DNA from 3 places in the Pantoea sp. S-LA4 genome. Region 1 is predicted to be linked to each of the others. Evidence: predicted binding sites of a transcription regulator. Region 1 holds the regulator's gene; each other region holds the start of a gene.
What was found. Region 1 encodes CRP, which controls carbon source genes, mostly activating them, when cyclic AMP is high. Its sites were predicted from a motif close to ATGTGANNNNNNTCACAT; they were not measured.

Region 2: the regulator CRP is predicted to act here: its motif matches at 2,531-2,548, upstream of ACX3P5_RS01350 (nucleoside-specific channel-forming protein Tsx).
Region 3: the regulator CRP is predicted to act here: its motif matches at 1,910-1,927, upstream of pth (aminoacyl-tRNA hydrolase).

What each region holds. Positions count from the first base shown of each region.
Region 1 covers NZ_JBTLRC010000002.1:3,400,205-3,406,161, forward strand. Annotated here, with positions in the region: gene ACX3P5_RS16890 (phosphoribulokinase) at 1-435, shown strand, start outside; gene ACX3P5_RS16895 (OsmC family protein) at 463-867, opposite strand; gene crp (cAMP-activated global transcriptional regulator CRP) at 1,171-1,803, shown strand; gene ACX3P5_RS16905 (YccS/YhfK family putative transporter) at 1,861-3,936, shown strand; gene argD (bifunctional acetylornithine/succinyldiaminopimelate transaminase) at 3,938-5,158, opposite strand; gene ACX3P5_RS16915 (aminodeoxychorismate synthase component II) at 5,240-5,815, opposite strand; gene ACX3P5_RS16920 (putative adenosine monophosphate-protein transferase Fic) at 5,857-5,957, opposite strand, start outside.
Region 2 covers NZ_JBTLRC010000002.1:99,033-104,989, forward strand. Annotated here, with positions in the region: gene ACX3P5_RS01340 (LysR family transcriptional regulator) at 1-872, shown strand, start outside; gene yjdN (VOC family metalloprotein YjdN) at 948-1,385, shown strand; gene ACX3P5_RS01350 (nucleoside-specific channel-forming protein Tsx) at 1,473-2,339, opposite strand; gene ACX3P5_RS01355 (sensor histidine kinase) at 2,617-3,972, opposite strand; gene ACX3P5_RS01360 (response regulator) at 3,969-4,628, opposite strand; gene ACX3P5_RS01365 (helix-turn-helix domain-containing protein) at 5,097-5,465, shown strand; gene ACX3P5_RS01370 (LysR family transcriptional regulator) at 5,628-5,957, shown strand, end outside.
Region 3 covers NZ_JBTLRC010000002.1:1,390,211-1,396,167, forward strand. Annotated here, with positions in the region: gene ychF (redox-regulated ATPase YchF) at 1-1,054, opposite strand, end outside; gene pth (aminoacyl-tRNA hydrolase) at 1,163-1,750, opposite strand; gene ychH (stress-induced protein YchH) at 2,011-2,286, shown strand; gene ACX3P5_RS07360 (GGDEF domain-containing protein) at 2,283-3,434, opposite strand; gene prs (ribose-phosphate diphosphokinase) at 3,648-4,595, opposite strand; gene ispE (4-(cytidine 5'-diphospho)-2-C-methyl-D-erythritol kinase) at 4,732-5,589, opposite strand; gene lolB (lipoprotein insertase outer membrane protein LolB) at 5,586-5,957, opposite strand, start outside.

The DNA of each region.
Region 1 (5,957 bases):
CATGTCGATTTACTGGTCGGCGTGGTACCAATTGTCAACCTGGAGTGGATTCAGAAGCTGGTGCGTGACACCAGCGAACGCGGCCATTCGCGGGAAGCGGTGATGGACTCGGTGGTGCGCTCGATGGAAGATTACATCAACTTCATTACGCCGCAGTTCTCGCGCACTCACCTTAACTTCCAGCGCGTGCCGACGGTGGATACCTCGAACCCGTTTGCCGCCCGTGCTATTCCGTCACTGGATGAGAGTTTCGTGGTGATCCACTTCCAGGCGCTGGACGATATCGACTTCCCTTACCTGCTGGCGATGCTGCAGGGATCGTTTATCTCGCACATTAATACGCTGGTGGTGCCGGGCGGAAAGATGGGGCTGGCGATGGAGTTGATCATGGGACCACTGGTGAAGCGACTGGTGGAAGGCAAGCGAATAGAATAAGAGGCCGCAGAGCGGCCCCCGCAGAGATCAGCGTTCGATCACTTCATAGCTGTGGGTAATGGTGACGCCTTTGCCCAGCATGATGGCAACCGAGCAATATTTTTCTGCAGAAAGATCCACCGCGCGTGAGACCGCTTTATCCTGGAGCGCTTTGCCGCTAACGATAAAGTGCAGGTTGATGTGCGTAAAGATTCGCGGCGCCTCTTCACGACGTTCTGAGGTCAGTTTCACTTCACAATCAGCCACATCGTTGCGGCCTTTTTGCAGAATTGAAACCACGTCGATGGCGCTACATCCGCCCGCCGCCATCAGCACCATCTCCATTGGGCTGGGCGCTTTATCACCCGAATTGCCATCCATTAATACCTGATGGCCGGACGACGACTCACCGAGGAATGTCAGCCCTTCTACCCATTTCACTCTTGCCTGCATGATTTTCGCTCCAGAATATGCGGTTTTGCCGTCAGAGTACGCTTTCGCCTGGTAAACAGCAATCCAGAGAAATCCGCTGTTAGCTGAAGCGAGACAACAGAAGACAGTCGGCAAAAGCTGTGCTACAAACAGTGCTGAAAATATTTTTCGTCACCCGATGGCGAAGCCGGGAAGAATGATGCGCACTGCGCCGAATGCAGCCCGAATAATTTCCTGTAAGGGAAACGCTTGAAGCTTTCATCGCCTGACAGGGAAAACTGCCCCCTGTATTTTGGGCACGATTACAACAGAGGATAATAGCGAATGGTTCTCGGCAAACCGCAAACAGACCCTACACTCGAATGGTTCCTGTCCCATTGCCATATTCACAAGTATCCATCCAAAAGTACGCTGATTCACCAAGGTGAAAAAGCAGAAACGCTTTACTACATCGTGAAAGGTTCCGTCGCGGTTCTGATTAAAGATGAAGAAGGCAAAGAGATGATTCTTTCTTACCTGAATCAGGGCGATTTTATTGGCGAGCTTGGCCTGTTCGAAGAAGGTCAGGAGCGCAGCGCCTGGGTACGTGCGAAAACCGCGTGCGAAGTGGCGGAGATTTCCTACAAGAAATTCCGTCAGCTGATCCAGGTTAACCCCGATATCCTGATGCGACTCTCGTCGCAGATGGCGCGTCGCCTGCAGGTTACGTCTGAAAAAGTGGGTAACCTCGCTTTCCTCGACGTCACCGGACGCATTGCTCAGACTCTGCTTAACCTGGCGAAGCAGCCAGATGCCATGACGCATCCCGACGGCATGCAAATTAAAATTACTCGTCAGGAAATTGGCCAAATCGTTGGTTGCTCACGTGAAACCGTGGGCCGTATTTTGAAGATGCTGGAAGATCAGAACCTGATCTCCGCACACGGCAAAACCATCGTCGTTTACGGCACCCGCTAATTCCTGTCACCCACGGCGTGATGGCAACATCGCGCCGTTATTGTTTGTGTTGGGCCGATGTGGCGTCGAATTATTTACCATCCTGAAGTCAATTACGCCTTGCGGCAAACGCTGGTGCTCTGTCTGCCAGTGGCGCTGGGCTGGCTGGCTGGCGACCTGCAAAAAGGTCTGCTGTTCTCGTTAGTCCCCGCCTGTTGCAATATCGCCGGTCTGGATACCCCGCATAAACGTTTCTTCAAACGCCTGATTGTTGGCGGCAGCCTGTTTGCGCTCGGCAGTTTTCTGATTCAGTGGCTGACGCTGCACGCGATTCCTTTGCCGCTGATTCTGTTCGCGATGCCGCTGCTGCTGGGCGTCACCGGTGAAATTAGCCCGTTGCACGGCCGTCTGTTGCCGGGCTCGCTGATCGCCGCCATCTTCACGCTGAGTCTGATTGGCCGTATGCCGATCTACGTACCGCCGCTGCTCTATATCGCCGGCACGCTGTGGTACGGGCTGTTTAACTGGTTCTGGTTCTGGCTGTGGAAAGAGCAGCCGATGCGCGAAAGCCTGAGCCTGATCTACCGTGAACTGGCCAACTATTGCGACGCCAAATATACCCTGCTGACCCAGCTGACCGATCCGGAAAAGGCCCTGCCACCGCTGCTGGCGCGTCAGCAAAAAGTGGTCGATCTGATCACCACCTGTTACCAGCAGATGCACATGCTGTCCGCCAGTCGGGATCACAGCCATAAGCGGCTGACCCGTGCTTTTCAGGTGGCGCTGGATCTGCAGGAACATATCTCGGTCAGCCTGCATCAGCCGGAAGAGGTGCAGAAACTGGTGGAGCAGAGCCATGCGGAAGCGGTGATCCGCTGGAATGCTCAGACCATCTCGGCCCGCTTACGGGTGCTGGCGGATAACATTCTCTATCACCAGTTACCCGATCGGTTTGGCATGGAGAAGCAGCTCGGCGCGCTGGAAAAAATTGCCCGCCAGCATCCTGATAATCCGGTGGGAAATTTCTGTCTTTATCACTTTAACCGCATCGCGCGGGTGCTGCGTACGCAAAAGCCGCTCTATCAGCGTGACCTGATGGCCGATCGCCAGCGCCGTCTGCCGCTGCTGCCGGCGCTGCGCAGTTATCTTTCCTGGCGTTCGTCTGCACTGCGCACCGCCGGTCGTTTTGCCGTGATGCTGATGCTGGGCAGTGCGCTGGCGCTGTTTTTCAATATTCCGAAGCCCTACTGGATTCTGATGACCATTATGTTCGTCAGCCAGAACGGCTACAGCGCCACCCGGGTTCGTATTCAGCACCGGGCGCTGGGCACTTTTGTCGGACTGGTGATTGCCGCCGCCACCTTACGTCTCGCAGTACCGGAGTCGCTGGTGCTGATGATCATGCTGGTGATCACTTTTATCAGCTACCGCTTTACCCGCCAGTTTTACGGCTGGTCGATGATTGGCTTCACGGTGACGGCGGTCTACTCGCTGCAACTGCTGTCGCTGAATGGCGCGCAGTTCCTGCTGCCGCGCCTGATGGATACCCTGATGGGCTGCCTGATCGCCTTCGGCGGGATGCTGTGGCTCTGGCCGCAGTGGCAGAGCGGCTTGCTGCGACAGAACGCCCATGACGCGCTGGAAACTTACCAGGATGCGCTGCGGCTGCTGCTGGGCGCGGAACAGTCGCCGGAGAAGCTCGCTTATCAGCGGGTGCGGGTTAATCAGGCGCACAATGCGCTGTTTAACTCCCTGAACCAGGCGATGCAGGAACCGGCTTTTAACGCCCAGTATCTCAAGGATATGCGGCTGTGGGTCACCCATAGCCAGTTCATTGTTGAGCACATCAATGCGATGACGATACTGGCGCGGGAACATACCATGCTGACCGCCACGCTGGCGGAGCGCTATCTGCAGTCGTGCGAAATTGCGCTGCAACGTTGCCAGCAGCGGCTGGAATATGATGGTGCCAGTTCGCAGGTCAATCTGCTGGATGAGCTGGAAAATATTAATGAAGGGCCGGTGACGGTGCTGGAGCAGCATGTGCGCCGCATTCTGGATCATCTGAGCGTGATGCACACCATTTCATCGCTGGCGTGGAGCCAGCGACCACAGCATGGCCGCTGGCTGATCAGACGGTTACGCAAAAACTAAATCAGCCGGCGATCACCTTACCGACGGCGGTCGCAAAGCGACGCATACCCTCTTCGATATCGGCGGGCTCGATGATCAGTGAAGGCGCGAAACGCATCACGTCGGTGCCAGCCACCAGCACCATCACGCCTTCCGCGGCGGCGGCATTCAGAATGTCACGCGCCTTGCCGGCGTGTTGCGGCTTCAGCGCCGCGCCAATCAGCAGGCCTTTACCACGAATGTCGCTGAACAGATCGTATTTTGCATCTATCGCCTGCAGCGCGCTGACAAACTGCTGACGCCGGAGATCAACGCCTTCCAGCACCTCAGGGGTATTGATAATATCCAGCGCCGTTTCCGCAATGGCGCAGGCCAGCGGATTGCCGCCATAGGTCGTGCCGTGCACGCCGGGTGCCATAGTCGAGGCGATCTCGTTAGTGGTCAGCATGGCGCTGACCGGAAAACCGCCGCCCAGCGCTTTGGCAGAGGTCAGAATATCGGGCTGCACACCGTAATGCTCATAGGCAAACAGCTTGCCGCTGCGTCCCATGCCGCTCTGCACTTCATCCAGCACCAGCAGCGCCTGATGCTGATCGCACAGGTCACGCAGCCCCTGCATAAATTCCTGCGTGGCGGGCACGACGCCGCCCTCGCCCTGAATCGGCTCAACCACGATAGCGCAGGTGTGATCGTCGATAACCGCTTTCACCGCATCCAGGTCATTAAAGGGAACATGGACGATATCGGCCGGTTTAGGACCGAATCCATCAGAATATTTTGGCTGCCCGCCGACCGTCACGGTAAACAGCGTCCGGCCATGAAAGGCGTTGTGGAAGGCGATGATCTTGCTCTTGAACGGGCTGTGACGTTTGCAGGCGTAATAGCGCGCCAGTTTAAACGCCGCTTCATTCGCTTCGGCACCGGAGTTGGCGAAAAACACCCGATCGGCAAAGGTGGCGCTGATGAGCTTACTGGCGAGGCGCAGCGCCGGTTCGTTGGTGAAGACGTTGCTGGTATGCCACAGGGTTTCGCCCTGGCTTTTCAGCGTCTCTACCAGCGCAGGGTGGCAATGGCCGAGCGCAGTCACCGCGATGCCGCCAGAAAAGTCGATATACTCTTTGCCCTGCTGATCCCAGACTCGGCTGCCCTTGCCTTTCACCGGCACGAACTGCGCTGGTGCATAAACAGGCAAAATAACGTTATCGAACGTTTCCCGTGTGACCGCAATTTTTTCAGCTGCCATGAGTGACTCCCTTTGAGTGATTGTTGTGCTGCTGTGAAATAATAATCACAAAATATGCATAAAAAATCACTCAAAGGCAAACTATTGCGTCAGGAAATTGTGCAGCAGCTGGTGTCCCTGCTCGCTGAGAATGCTTTCAGGATGGAATTGCACCCCTTCCAGCGCCAGGGTTTTATGGCGGATTCCCATGATCTCGTCGGGCTGGCCGTCACGCAGGCTCCAGGCGGTGACTTCAAAGGCGTCGGGTAGCGTATCGCGTTTGACGATTAATGAGTGATAGCGGGTGACGGTGAGTGGGTTGTTGAGCTGGCGGAACACGCCGCTGTTGCTGTGCTGGATCAGCGAGGTTTTACCGTGCATCACCTGGCGGGCGCGCACCACTTCGCCGCCCCAGGCCTGAGCCATCGCCTGATGTCCGAGACAGACACCCAGCACCGGCAGCCGCCCGGCGAAATGGCGAATCGCCGCCAGTGAAATACCGGCTTCGTTGGGCGTGCAGGGTCCAGGTGAAATCACCAGATGGGTCAGCGGCAGCGCATCCATCTGTTGCAGGGTGATGGCATCGTTGCGCACCACCCGCACCTGCGCGCCCAGCTCACAGAAATATTGATAGAGATTCCAGGTAAACGAGTCGTAGTTGTCGATCAGCAGCAGCATGACGAATCCAGGGTGGTTATCAGCGCCGCTATTCTACGCGGTTACGCCGGCTCGCTCACCACTTTCGCAAAAACCTGCTCCAGCGGCTGCAGGTCACCCGCGACACCGGCCTGATTCGCCGCCAGCCAGCTTTCGGCATCAA
Region 2 (5,957 bases), 3.3 Mb from region 1:
TGCGCGCCTTTGTTGACGTGGCACGCCAGGGCAGCATCCGGGCGGCAAGCCGTCTTTCCGGGCTTTCGCAGCCGGCATTAACCAAAGCGATTCAGGAACTGGAGCGTGAACTCGGTGCCCGGTTGTTTATCCGCCGTCAGCAGGGCGTGGTCTTAACCGATATCGGTGATAACTTTTTTCGACATGCCAGTCTGGTGCTGGCGGAGTTGCGAGTAGCGCAGGAGGATATCCAGCAGCGGCTGGGGCTGGGCGGCGGGCAGGTGAACATCGGCGTCGGCGGCAGCGTGGCGCGCACCATCATGCCGCAGGTGATTAACCAGTTTCATCGTGAATACCCGCTGGTGAAGGTGCGCATCGTAGAAGGGCAACTGGTGTCGATGGTGCATGAGTTGCGGCAGGGCGCGCTTGATTTCACCATCAATACCTACGATCAAAGTCATCTCGATCAGGAGCTGATGTATGAGCGAATGATGGAGCGCGAGTATAAAGTGGTGGTGCGCAAGGGCCATCCGCTGGAGAAGGCACGCTCGCTGGCCGAGTTGCAGCAGGCGGACTGGACCATGCCGACGCCCAAGGGCAGCTACTATCGCTTACTGCACGATCTGTTTGACGAGCGCGGCATGGCACCCAAAATAGTGGTGACCTGCGAAACCTTTATGGCCTGTACCAGCCTGGTGGCGCAAAGCGATTTCATCAGTATTTTATCGGTGGATGTGATCGACGATCCCATTCTCGGCCGCTCGCTGGTGGCGCTGTCGCTGGACGAACCGCTGCCGAAAGCGATCTTTTATCTGATTCAGCGTAAGGATACCGCGCTGACGCCGATGAGCAGTTATATGGCGCAGTTATTTCGTCGTTATTGCCAGCGCTGACGGGTAGCGTTCTCTCATCGTCTACACTTGGTGTATTCGCGTAAATGTGAGTTCAACCCACAATCGGAGGTGACGATGCAAGTCTGTCCATATCTGTTTCTCTATGGTCGCTGTGAAGAGGCAATCGAGTTTTACCTGCAGGCCACAGGCGGGAAACTGCTGGAGAAAATGACCTTTGGCGATATGCCAGAGCAGGGCGAGCAGGTAGGCGATCAATCTGCGCCGCCGCAGCCGCCGGAAAAAATCATGCACGCGCATCTGCGTATCGGTCAGGGAGAGTTGATGCTGAGCGACGGTAACACGCAGAAGCCGCCGGCCTCGGATCACGCCGGCTATGCGGTCAGCCTCGCCACCACGGATGCAGAGCAGGGCAAAACCTGGTTTGAAAAACTGTCCGTGGGCGGCAAAGTGACGACCCCGTGGCAGGAGACGTTCTGGTCAAATGGATTTGCGATGTTTATCGATCAGTTCGGCATTCCGTGGCGCATCAACGTGGTGAAGCCGCAGGAATAAAGCAGGATGCGGGATCGGCGCCGGTGACAGCGGCGCCGTTTTAGGGTCGCCTGAGCACGGCCAGCCTTGCAGCCAGCCGCCCGCTCATCAGAAGTTGTAACCCGCCACCAGGTAGTAACCCCAGCCGGTCGATTTCACTTCAAACGGACCGTTACCGAAGTTCAGCTCCTGCCCATCCGCCCACTGACCGCCATTGTGGAAGTAACGCGCCACGGCTGAGAAGTGCCAGTGATCGTAACCCAGCGACAGAATATGGCTTGAAGCGATTGAGTTACTGGTGCGCGACGAACCGCCTTTCTCGTTGAGATCGGAACCCCAGTCAAAGTTGGTGAAGCCGACATAGCCAAGGTTACCGCCCCACAGCGTGGTGATCGGCACAAAGTATTTCACCTTGAAGCGATAGCCATCCCAGCTGTTTTCATTTGCCGCACCGTAGTTTTCCCACTGATATTTGGCATAGACGTTCAGTGACAGACCCACATCGCTGTGAGTATCGATATCGGTGCCCAGACCCATATACCAGGTATTCTGGCGGTTATCGCTGTTGCGGCCCATGTCGTAGATGTAGTTGTTGGCGAAATACCACTCTTTGAACGGACCAAAGGCCAGGCTGGTGCCAGTCAGTTTGTCGATCGAGAAGCGCGGTTCAATCTCCATAAACATCGGCGAACCGTGGTCAAAAATACCGTTGGCGTTGCTGTTACCCGCGCCGAAGAAGTTGGTCAGATCGAGATAACCGTAGAAATCGAACCAGTCTTTTTTGGCAAACGCTTCATATTCCAGATAAACGTCGTTGTTAAACTGCGGCCCGAAGCGCGTGTGGTAGCTGCCCACCACGTTTACGCTCTGATGCCACCAGTCGGACAGATATTGCGGATCGCTATCAGCGGCTTGCGCAACACCCGTCCAGGAACATGCCAGTACGGCACCTGCTATCAACGTTTTGAATTTCATTATCATTAACCACATGCTTTTGACCGCTGCACAGCAGGCGCAGTCAGAGAGAAGTCGATCCCGGGGTGGGGAGTGAGTTATTCAGGACATAACAGCCAGTTTCCAGCCCGCGTAGCGTGCCTGCAACATAGCGATAGAAAATAGATTTTGCTCACGTTTGTCAAAAAGTGTTGCATTACAATTCAGTGAAAATGTGACGTGCTTCACAATAATGGCGGTGATCGAACGGAACCAGGCAACCGTTTACGTTGTCTGGTTCGCGATCAAACGTGCGGGATCAGGGAAAAGTGACGCGGACCTGCAAACCACAAATTGCACCCTGTGGCGTCAGGCAATTGGAAAGGGCGACATGAATCTGATGCTTCTGCGCAACGCTGCGCACAATCGATAAACCCAGACCGCTGCCCTGCGCTTTAACGTCAGGGGAACGGGTGAAACGGTCAAAGGCGCGTTCAATAAAGGATTCCGGCATACCTGGTCCGTTATCGACAATATCCACCACCGTCTTGCCCGCCACCCGATGCAGCAGAACATCCACCAGGCTCCCTTCCGGCGTATGCAACATGGCGTTACCAATCAGGTTGTCGAACAGGCTACGCAGTTCAGAGCGGCTGGCCTGCAGGCGATACTGGGTCGAGCCGTTAAAGCCGATATCGATGCCGCGTTTATCGGCCACCACCATCAACTGCTCAATGCTCTCTTTCAGCAGATCTTCCAGTTCAATCTGCTCAATGCTGGCCACCACGCTTTGATCTTCCTGACGGGAGACGTTCAGCAACTGGGTCACCAGGTGACGGGTACGCGTCACGCCCGCTTCGAGCTGACTGAACTGCCGGCTGGCCTCGCCCGGCTGAATATGCTGACGCAGATTCTCCAGCTGCAGCGTGACAGCGGTGACCGGGGTTCGCAGTTCGTGAGCGGCATCTTCCAGGAACTGCCGCTGGGATGACCAGGCCTCGCGCAGCTTATTCAGCAACGCGTTATACGCGGCAACCAGCGGCAGGATCTCATCCGGCAAGCCTTCCGGTGAGACATTGTGCGGATGATGCGTCTCCTGCGCCGCGATCTGCCGCGAGGCGACCTGCAGATCGCGGGTGATCTTCCGCACCACCAGCCAGATCACCAGCAGCGACAGCGGCATCATCAGGATCAACGGAATGATCGCCGACAGCGCCCGTTTGACCATCAGCGCTTTCATGTAGCTGAGGTTGTGCATCACCTGAATGGTCTTGATCTCACTGCCAGGCTGACCGGGTCGGGTATAGATACGCCATTCGCAGTCATCACAATGGCCCACATCGACATCGCGGTAACCGCGCTGGGCTTGCAGCGGTGCGTGCAGTTCCGGCCACGAGCTGGCACGCAGCCGGCCCTGGTTATCCCACAGCTGCACCACAAAAGCGCTCTTCGCCTTGTCAGGCGGAATGAGCATCGGCATCAGTGCCGGCATCTGCTTGTTGGTCGACCAGGCATCGGCGATTTTCGACAGCTGATCGTCCTTCATGGTGCCGACCATGTCGCCATAGCAGCTGAAGAAGTACCAGGTGACGCCGCCAATCATCAGCAGATGAATAATCAGCAGCGTACTGAGTAATTTATTGCGTAACGAACGCATAAAGGGGAACGGTTTCATATTGCCGGCACCCGCCAGCCCAGCCCGCGTACATTGCGAATCGCGTCGTTATCCAGCTTGCGCCGCATCCCGTGGATCAGCACATCAACCGCGTTGCTGCTCACTTCGTCGCCCCAGCCGTAAATACGGTTCTCCAGCTGCTCGCGCGAGAGAATCGCGCCGGGACGCTCCAGCAAGGCATAAAGCAGGGCATATTCGCGCGCGGTCAGCTGCTCGCGCTGGCCCTTATAGAGCACTTCGCGCGTCATCATATCCAGCTGCACATCGCCGCTGCCCAGCACCGAATCCGCCGCACCGTGGCGACGTCGGGTAATCGCCCGCATCCGGGCCAGCACTTCCTGCAGATCAAAAGGTTTAAGCAGGTAATCGTCAGCGCCGCTGTCGAGCCCCTGTATCCGCTGCGCCACCGTATCGCGCGCAGTCAGGATCAGCACCGGCGTAGAATCGCCGCGCCCGCGCGCCCGGCGCAGCACCTGCAATCCGTCATCACGCGGTAAGCCGAGATCCAGCAACACGCAGCTGTAGCCGCCTTCGCTCCAGGCGTTATGGGCATAAACGCCATCGCGTACCCAGTCCACCGACCAGCCCGCGCCCTCTAAAGCCTGCTGCAGGTTCGCGCCGATCATTTCATCATCTTCAACCAATAACACGCGCATGGCTGATCTCCTTCGTAAAGATGGGAGAGAGTTTATACATCAATTGTTAGGTCAGAATTATCCGCCGTCATTCCGCCGTCATACTTCGTACTACAGCGGCGTTGGCTACGTCTGGCCGCCTTGCGGTAATACGAATTATAGGGGCGAATCGGGTGTGACTTAACGCAAATTAGCCTGGCGGATTCGACGGTGACTTAACACAAATTATTTAAATGCTGGCCGCCAGGAGGCAACGAAAAAGAGTTAAATCGACGCCGATGTAACTTAACGCAAATTATTTTACCGGATTGCCAGGATCACTTAATGCTTATTATTCAGGCAGGTTGTTGCCGTTATCTGACCGATAAAGGGGGCCGCAGGCCGGAATCTGGCGGTTGCTAATTCTGCGCTAATTTTCTGCTAATTAAGGGATAAATTTAACCGGGTAAAGTGGGTTCACTGCACATCAGCGTAAATCAGGAGGAACCCATGAATCAGCGCGAGTTTATTCGGAGTTTGCTGGACTGGATTGAGAACAACTTAGGACACGATCTGCATCTGGATGAGGTGGCGCGTCGCTCTGGCTATTCCCGCTGGCATCTGCAACGGCTGTTTCGCCAGCATACCGGATTTTCCCTGGCGGAATATATCCGACAGCGCCGGTTAACCGAATCTGCGCTGACGCTGCTGAGCAGCAATGAAGCGATATTGCAGGTCGCCATGAACTACGGGTTCGACACCCAGCAGGCCTACACCCGCACCTTCAAAAACTATTTTATGATGACGCCAGGCCAGCTACGCCGCCAGCGCCGGGTCGAGCCGGACCGGTTACTGTTTCCGCTGGCCATGGCCAGTTGATGCCTTTGATGGCCTTCCCGCCAGATGAAACGCGCGGGAAGGTCGGCAGGCACGGCTCCGCTGTCTGATCCCATCCCTTCTTTTTTACTGACCTGCCGCCGTAAGCTGCCCCGAACATGCTAGTTTGATGCCAGAATCCTCAGGGTATCGGAGCGGTAACGCATGGAAAACAGTGCTAATTTAACCGCCATGCTGGTGTTTGCGCGGGTGGTGGAACTCCAGAGTTTCAGTGAAGCGGCGCGGGCGCTCGGCTGGTCTAAATCCCACGTCAGCCGCGAAATCTCCCGTCTTGAGCTGCGGCTCGGCATCCGGCTGTTGCAGCGCACCACCCGGCGACTGGCGCTGACCGAGCTCGGTCAGGCTTACTATCCCTATTGCGTCCGGATGCTGGCAGAAGTGCAGCGGGCCGATGCCTTTGTCCAGCAACTGCATCAGCAACCGGCCGGTAACGTACGTCTGCAGGCGCCGGTGACCTATGGCTGTCAGTGCGTG
Region 3 (5,957 bases), 2.0 Mb from region 1:
TGACGATGTACTCTTTCCCTTCAGAACGCATCTTGCCGGCTTCTTTCGCGCCTTGCTCGCCTTTATAAGCGATAAAGTCTTCAAAGGCGATGGTCTGTGCACGGATGAAGCCTTTCTCGAAGTCGGTATGGATTTTACCGGCTGCCTGAGGAGCCGTAGCGCCTACCGGGATGGTCCAGGCACGCACTTCTTTCACGCCTGCGGTGAAGTAAGTCTGCAGGTTCAGCAGGGAGTAACCGGCACGGATCACACGGTTCAGGCCTGGCTCTTCCAGTCCCAGTTCCGCCATGAACTCATCACGATCTTCATCTTCCAGCTCAGCGATATCTGATTCCACCGCAGCACACACCGGCACCACCACGGAACCTTCCGCTTCGGCGATGGCACGCACCTGATCAAGGTAAGGGTTGTTCTCAAAACCGTCTTCATTGACGTTAGCGATGTACATGGTCGGCTTCAGCGTCAGGAAGCTCAGATAGCGAATTGCCGCTTTCTCATCAGCATCCAGATCCAGCGAACGCAGCATACCGGCTTCAGAGAGATGCGGCAGGCACTTCTCCAGCGCTGCCAGTTCGGCTTTCGCGTCTTTATCGCCGCCTTTGGCTTTCTTCTGCACGCGCTGAATCGCACGTTCGCAGGTATCGAGATCGGAGAGCGCCAGTTCGGTGTTGATGACGTCAATATCTTCAGCCGGGTTTACTTTGCCCGCAACGTGAATGATGTTGTCGTTCTCAAAGCAGCGCACCACGTGACCGATCGCTTCGGTTTCACGGATGTTGGTCAGGAACTGGTTACCCAGTCCTTCACCTTTTGACGCGCCTTTTACCAGGCCAGCGATGTCGACGAATTCCATGGTCGTAGGCACCACGCGCTGCGGTTTAACAATCTCAGACAGCTGATCGAGACGCAGGTCAGGCATCGGCACCACGCCAGTGTTGGGCTCAATGGTGCAGAAGGGGAAGTTAGCCGCTTCGATACCCGCTTTAGTCAGCGCGTTAAACAGCGTGGATTTACCGACGTTCGGCAGGCCGACGATACCGCATTTGAATCCCATGGTTTGATACCCTTTATAACTGGATGGACAGCCCGCCCGGCGGCGCACTGTCGGAGACGAAATGAAAATTTTCGCGCATTATACACAGAATCGCGACGATTCGGGCGATTAAGCAGGCTTGAAAGCGTGCAGCCGGTTCATCGCCTTGATGCGATCTTCTTTCAGCCACAGTTCGGTGCAGCGCACCGCTTCATCAATGGCGTCATCAATCAGTTTCTGCTCACTGGCGGGCGGTTTGCCCAGCACAAATCCGGTTACCTTATTGCGATCGCCCGGATGACCGATGCCGATGCGCAGACGGTGGAAGTTATTGTTGTTGCCTAGCTTACTGATGATGTCCTTCAGCCCATTATGGCCACCATGCCCGCCGCCTTGCTTAAACTTCGCTACGCCTGGCGGCAAGTCGAGTTCATCGTGGGCCACCAGAATCTCTTCCGGTGCAATGCGATAGAAGGTCGCCATTGCGGCCACCGCTTTGCCGCTCAGGTTCATAAAAGTGGTCGGCACCAGCAAGCGCACATCTTCTCCGGCGATCGCCAGACGGGCGGTATAGCCGAAGAATTTACCTTCCTCTTTCAGTGACTGATTGTGGCGCTCAGCCAGTAAATCCAGATACCAGGCACCGGCATTATGGCGCGTGGCGGCATATTCAGCGCCGGGATTGGCAAGACCCACAATCAGTTTAATGCTGCTCACAATGAATATCCTGCTGTTATTGCCAAAGGGCGTTAGTTTACTTCGCCGCAGGCGAGATGACAAAGCGCATACCGTTAAAGTGATTCAGAACGGTGATTAATCATTTTTCATCTAAATCAATAAGCTGCAATCAGATCCAGTCACAAGTTTATGGCGGTTGTGTGATCCGGCCCGCAACGTTGCCGTCAGCCATTGCCTAAACTTATGGCAACTTAACATTGTGTGCGGTTTTAATCGGCTCATAAGGATGGAGGTGCAACATGAAACATCAACATTGTCGCGTCGCGGGTAATAGTTTGATGGTACTGGGATTACTCACAATGGTACTGGGTGTTGGCTATTCAATTATCAACCAGTTACCGTCGCTTCATCTGCCACAGTTTCTGGCGCACGGTGCGATGTTCAGTATTTTTATCGGCGCGCTGCTGTGGCTGGTCGGCGCACGCGTCAGCGGTCGTGAAAAAGTGGAAGATCGTTATTACTGGCTGCGTCATTACGACAAACGCTGCCGTCGGTCTCATCACACCCATCACTAACGGATGGCTGCCGATATCGGCTGCTGTTCAGTACGATTTCTGCCGCTGGCTTTGGCGCGATAAAGCGCCTCATCGGCCAGCGCCAGTAAATCCTCGAAGCGGTGCTGACGACGGGTCGCCGTGGCAAATCCAATGCTGACCGTATAGTCTACGGCGCTGGTTTGTGACTGACTGGTCGCCAAACGAATCGCTTCACACCAGGCCTGTGCTTCCTCTGCACCTGCCGGAATAATCGCTGCAAACTCCTCACCGCCCAGTCGGGCAAAACGTCCTTCAACCGGGATCAGTCCGGTCACTAACTGGCAAAAGTCGATCAAAATCTGGTCGCCCTGATGGTGTCCATAACGGTCATTGACGCTTTTAAAGTGATCGAGGTCGAACAGCACCGCAGTAAACGGGCGGTTCTGCCGATGGCAGCGCGCCACGATTTTCTCTGCCTCAAGAAACAGCGCCCGCCGGTTCCAGACGCTGGTCAGCGGATCGTGCAGTGAGGCGTATTTGTAGGCGATCTGGGTGCGCTCATTGACCATCGCCAGAATGGTGAAGGTCAGGCCGATGACAAACAGAATCGATTCCAGAATCACATAAACCGAAAAGTCAGACCCGCCAATCGCACCGTGCAGGCGGGTCGGTATCGCCTTGTCCAGCAGCATCCGCGCCAGATGAAACAGCAGATGGATCCACAGCAGCAGTTGCGCGGGCCAGAAGGTGACTTTCAGCGAATCACGGGCCAGCCATAACAACTGGATCAGCGCCGCCGTGTATGCAACACAGGCGATGCACAGCACCAGCACCCGCTTGGGTAAGCTGTAGTAGAACGCTGGAAAACAGCAGAGGATCGCCCAGAGCAGTGCGCCCAGCAGCCAGCCGGTGCCGATCTTTTTACCGCAGAATAAGCGAAAGGCATTGAGTAAGCCGCCATAGGCCAGCATCACCAGCACATTGCCGGCGGCAACCGGCAGAAACTGCATTCCGCTGCTGCGTAAACTGCTAAAAAACACCGCCACCAGGGTAAAAATAAGCGACAGACAGGTAAAACCCAGCACGCGATCGTATTGCGATCCCATCCAGGCAAAAACCATGATGATGCTTAAAAAACCCAACACGTAGAGCTCACAAATAAATAGCGTATAGATATCCAGAGTCATAGTGGTGGCGTTGTGATGAAAAGTGCGCAGCAAATTATCACTTAACCGTCTGGGGCAGAAGTGAGGAATGCGGCGTTTTACTAAAAGAGTGGGTGGCGTTGAAAATAACCGATTTCGGGGAAATTTATCGCGGGAATATCACTAAAGGCAGCGAGTTAATCGGGCCGTCGCACAGATGAAAAAAACCGGGCATGAAGCCCGGTTTCGCGAAGATTAATGCTCGAACATCGCCGAGATTGACTCTTCGTTACTGATGCGGCGAATCGCTTCAGCCAGCATGCCAGACAAAGTCAGGGTGCGCACATTCGGCAGTGACTTCATCTCTTCAGACAGCGGAATGGTATCGCAGACAATCACCTGGTCGATCACCGACTTACGCAGGTTTTCAACCGCGTTGCCTGAGAAGATTGGGTGCGTTGCGTAAGCAAATACGCGCTTCGCACCGCGCTCTTTCAACGCTTCAGCCGCTTTACACAGCGTGCCGCCGGTGTCGATCATGTCGTCGACCAGCACGCAGTCGCGGCCAGCAACGTCACCAATAATGTGCATCACCTGAGAAACGTTCGCGCGCGGGCGGCGTTTATCGATGATTGCCATATCGGTGTCGTTCAGCAGTTTAGCGATAGCACGGGCACGCACTACGCCACCAATATCGGGAGAAACAACAATCGGGTTTTCCAGACCAATCTGCAGCATGTCTTCCAGCAGAATCGGGCTGCCAAATACGTTATCAACCGGGACGTCGAAGAAGCCCTGGATCTGCTCGGCGTGCAGGTCAACCGTCAGAACACGGTCAACACCGACGCTGGAAAGGAAGTCTGCCACTACTTTAGCGGTAATAGGTACACGCGCGGAGCGCACGCGGCGATCCTGACGGGCATAACCAAAGTAGGGGATGACTGCGGTAATACGACCAGCAGAAGCACGACGCAGCGCGTCGACCATCACAACCAGTTCCATCAGATTATCGTTGGTGGGAGCACAGGTGGACTGGATGATGAAAATATCACCACCGCGTACATTTTCGTTAATCTGTACGCTCACTTCACCGTCACTGAAACGACCAACGGCGGCGTCTCCCAGACTGGTGTAAAGGCGGTTGGCAATACGTTGTGCTAGTTCCGGGGTGGCGTTACCAGCAAATAGCTTCATATCAGGCACGAGAAGAACCTCAGGCTTTGCGTCCAGAGAATGAACGGCACGACAGTAACCGGCGAATACGGTCATGGGCGTTCACACGGGTGTGTTGATGCGAAACGTGCAGTGTCTGGAACGGGGTGACACTGTCACGCATTCGCTAATCGCCTCGCAGGGCACGCTGTAGCGGCGAAACATTTACGCCTCGGGCTACAAATCCGCGCACCCCATTCGGGGCAAGTTCCAGCACCTGACGAGCAGCAGACTCGGTGTCAAATTCAGCAAACACACAAGCGCCAGTGCCAGTCAGGCGCGACGGCGCGTATTCTAGCAGCCAGGAAACAAGCTCTTCAACCTCGCGAAAACGTTTTCTTACCACTGCTTCACAATCATTAGCGAAGGGTGAGGATAAAAGCGTCGCTAAACTGCGCACCGGCGTGTCTCGCGTCAGCGCGGGGTCGTTGAAGACTGCCGGGGTGCTGATACTCACGCCGGGATGGGCGACAAGATACCACTTTTCTTCCGGCTCTGCGGGCTGAAGTTGTTCACCGACACCCTGAGCAAAGGCGGCGAAGCCTTTTACGAACACCGGAACGTCGGCACCGAGCTGCACGCCAATGGCCGCCAGTTCATCCGGCGTCAGGCCGGTTTGCCACAGATGATTGAGCGCCACCAGCACGGTTGCCGCGTTGGATGAGCCGCCGCCGAGACCACCACCCATCGGCAAACGCTTCTCAATGGCAATCTGCGCGCCAGCCTGGGCGGGCAGCGTCTGCTTCGCCTGAGCCGCCTGTTTTAAGCGTTCGGCCGCCCGGACGATCAGGTTATCCGCCTCGGCCACGCCTGCGACCGGCGTCAGCAGCTGGATGCGATCGCTCTGATCGACCGTAATCTGCAACCTGTCGCCATAATCGAGAAACTGAAACAGCGTCTGCAGGTTGTGATAGCCGTCGGGACGACGGCCGGTGATGTAGAGAAAAAGGTTCAGTTTTGCCGGTGATGGCCAGTAGGTGATCATTGAACGGTCCAGCTGTCCATACGCAGTTTAATCCGCTGATCGCCTTCTTTCAGCTCCAGACTGGCGGGCAGCGGCGGCGTCACTTTGCTGTCGTAACCGGCAATCGACACCTGCCAGCTCTGGCCATCACGGCTGTAGTTCAGGCTGCGCAGCTGGTAGTTCTCATTAAGCTGATAGTCGGTGGCTTCGCCTGGCAGACCCATCATCCACTGACGCAGGTTAGCCAGCGGAATATTCATCCCGGTCAGCTGCGAAATCATCTTCTGCGCGTCGTTGCTGACGTAGCGTTTGCCTTTGTTGTCAACGATCTGCACCACTGTACCCTGGGCATCCAGCTGCAACTCGGTGCTGCCGAGCGGATTGGTCAG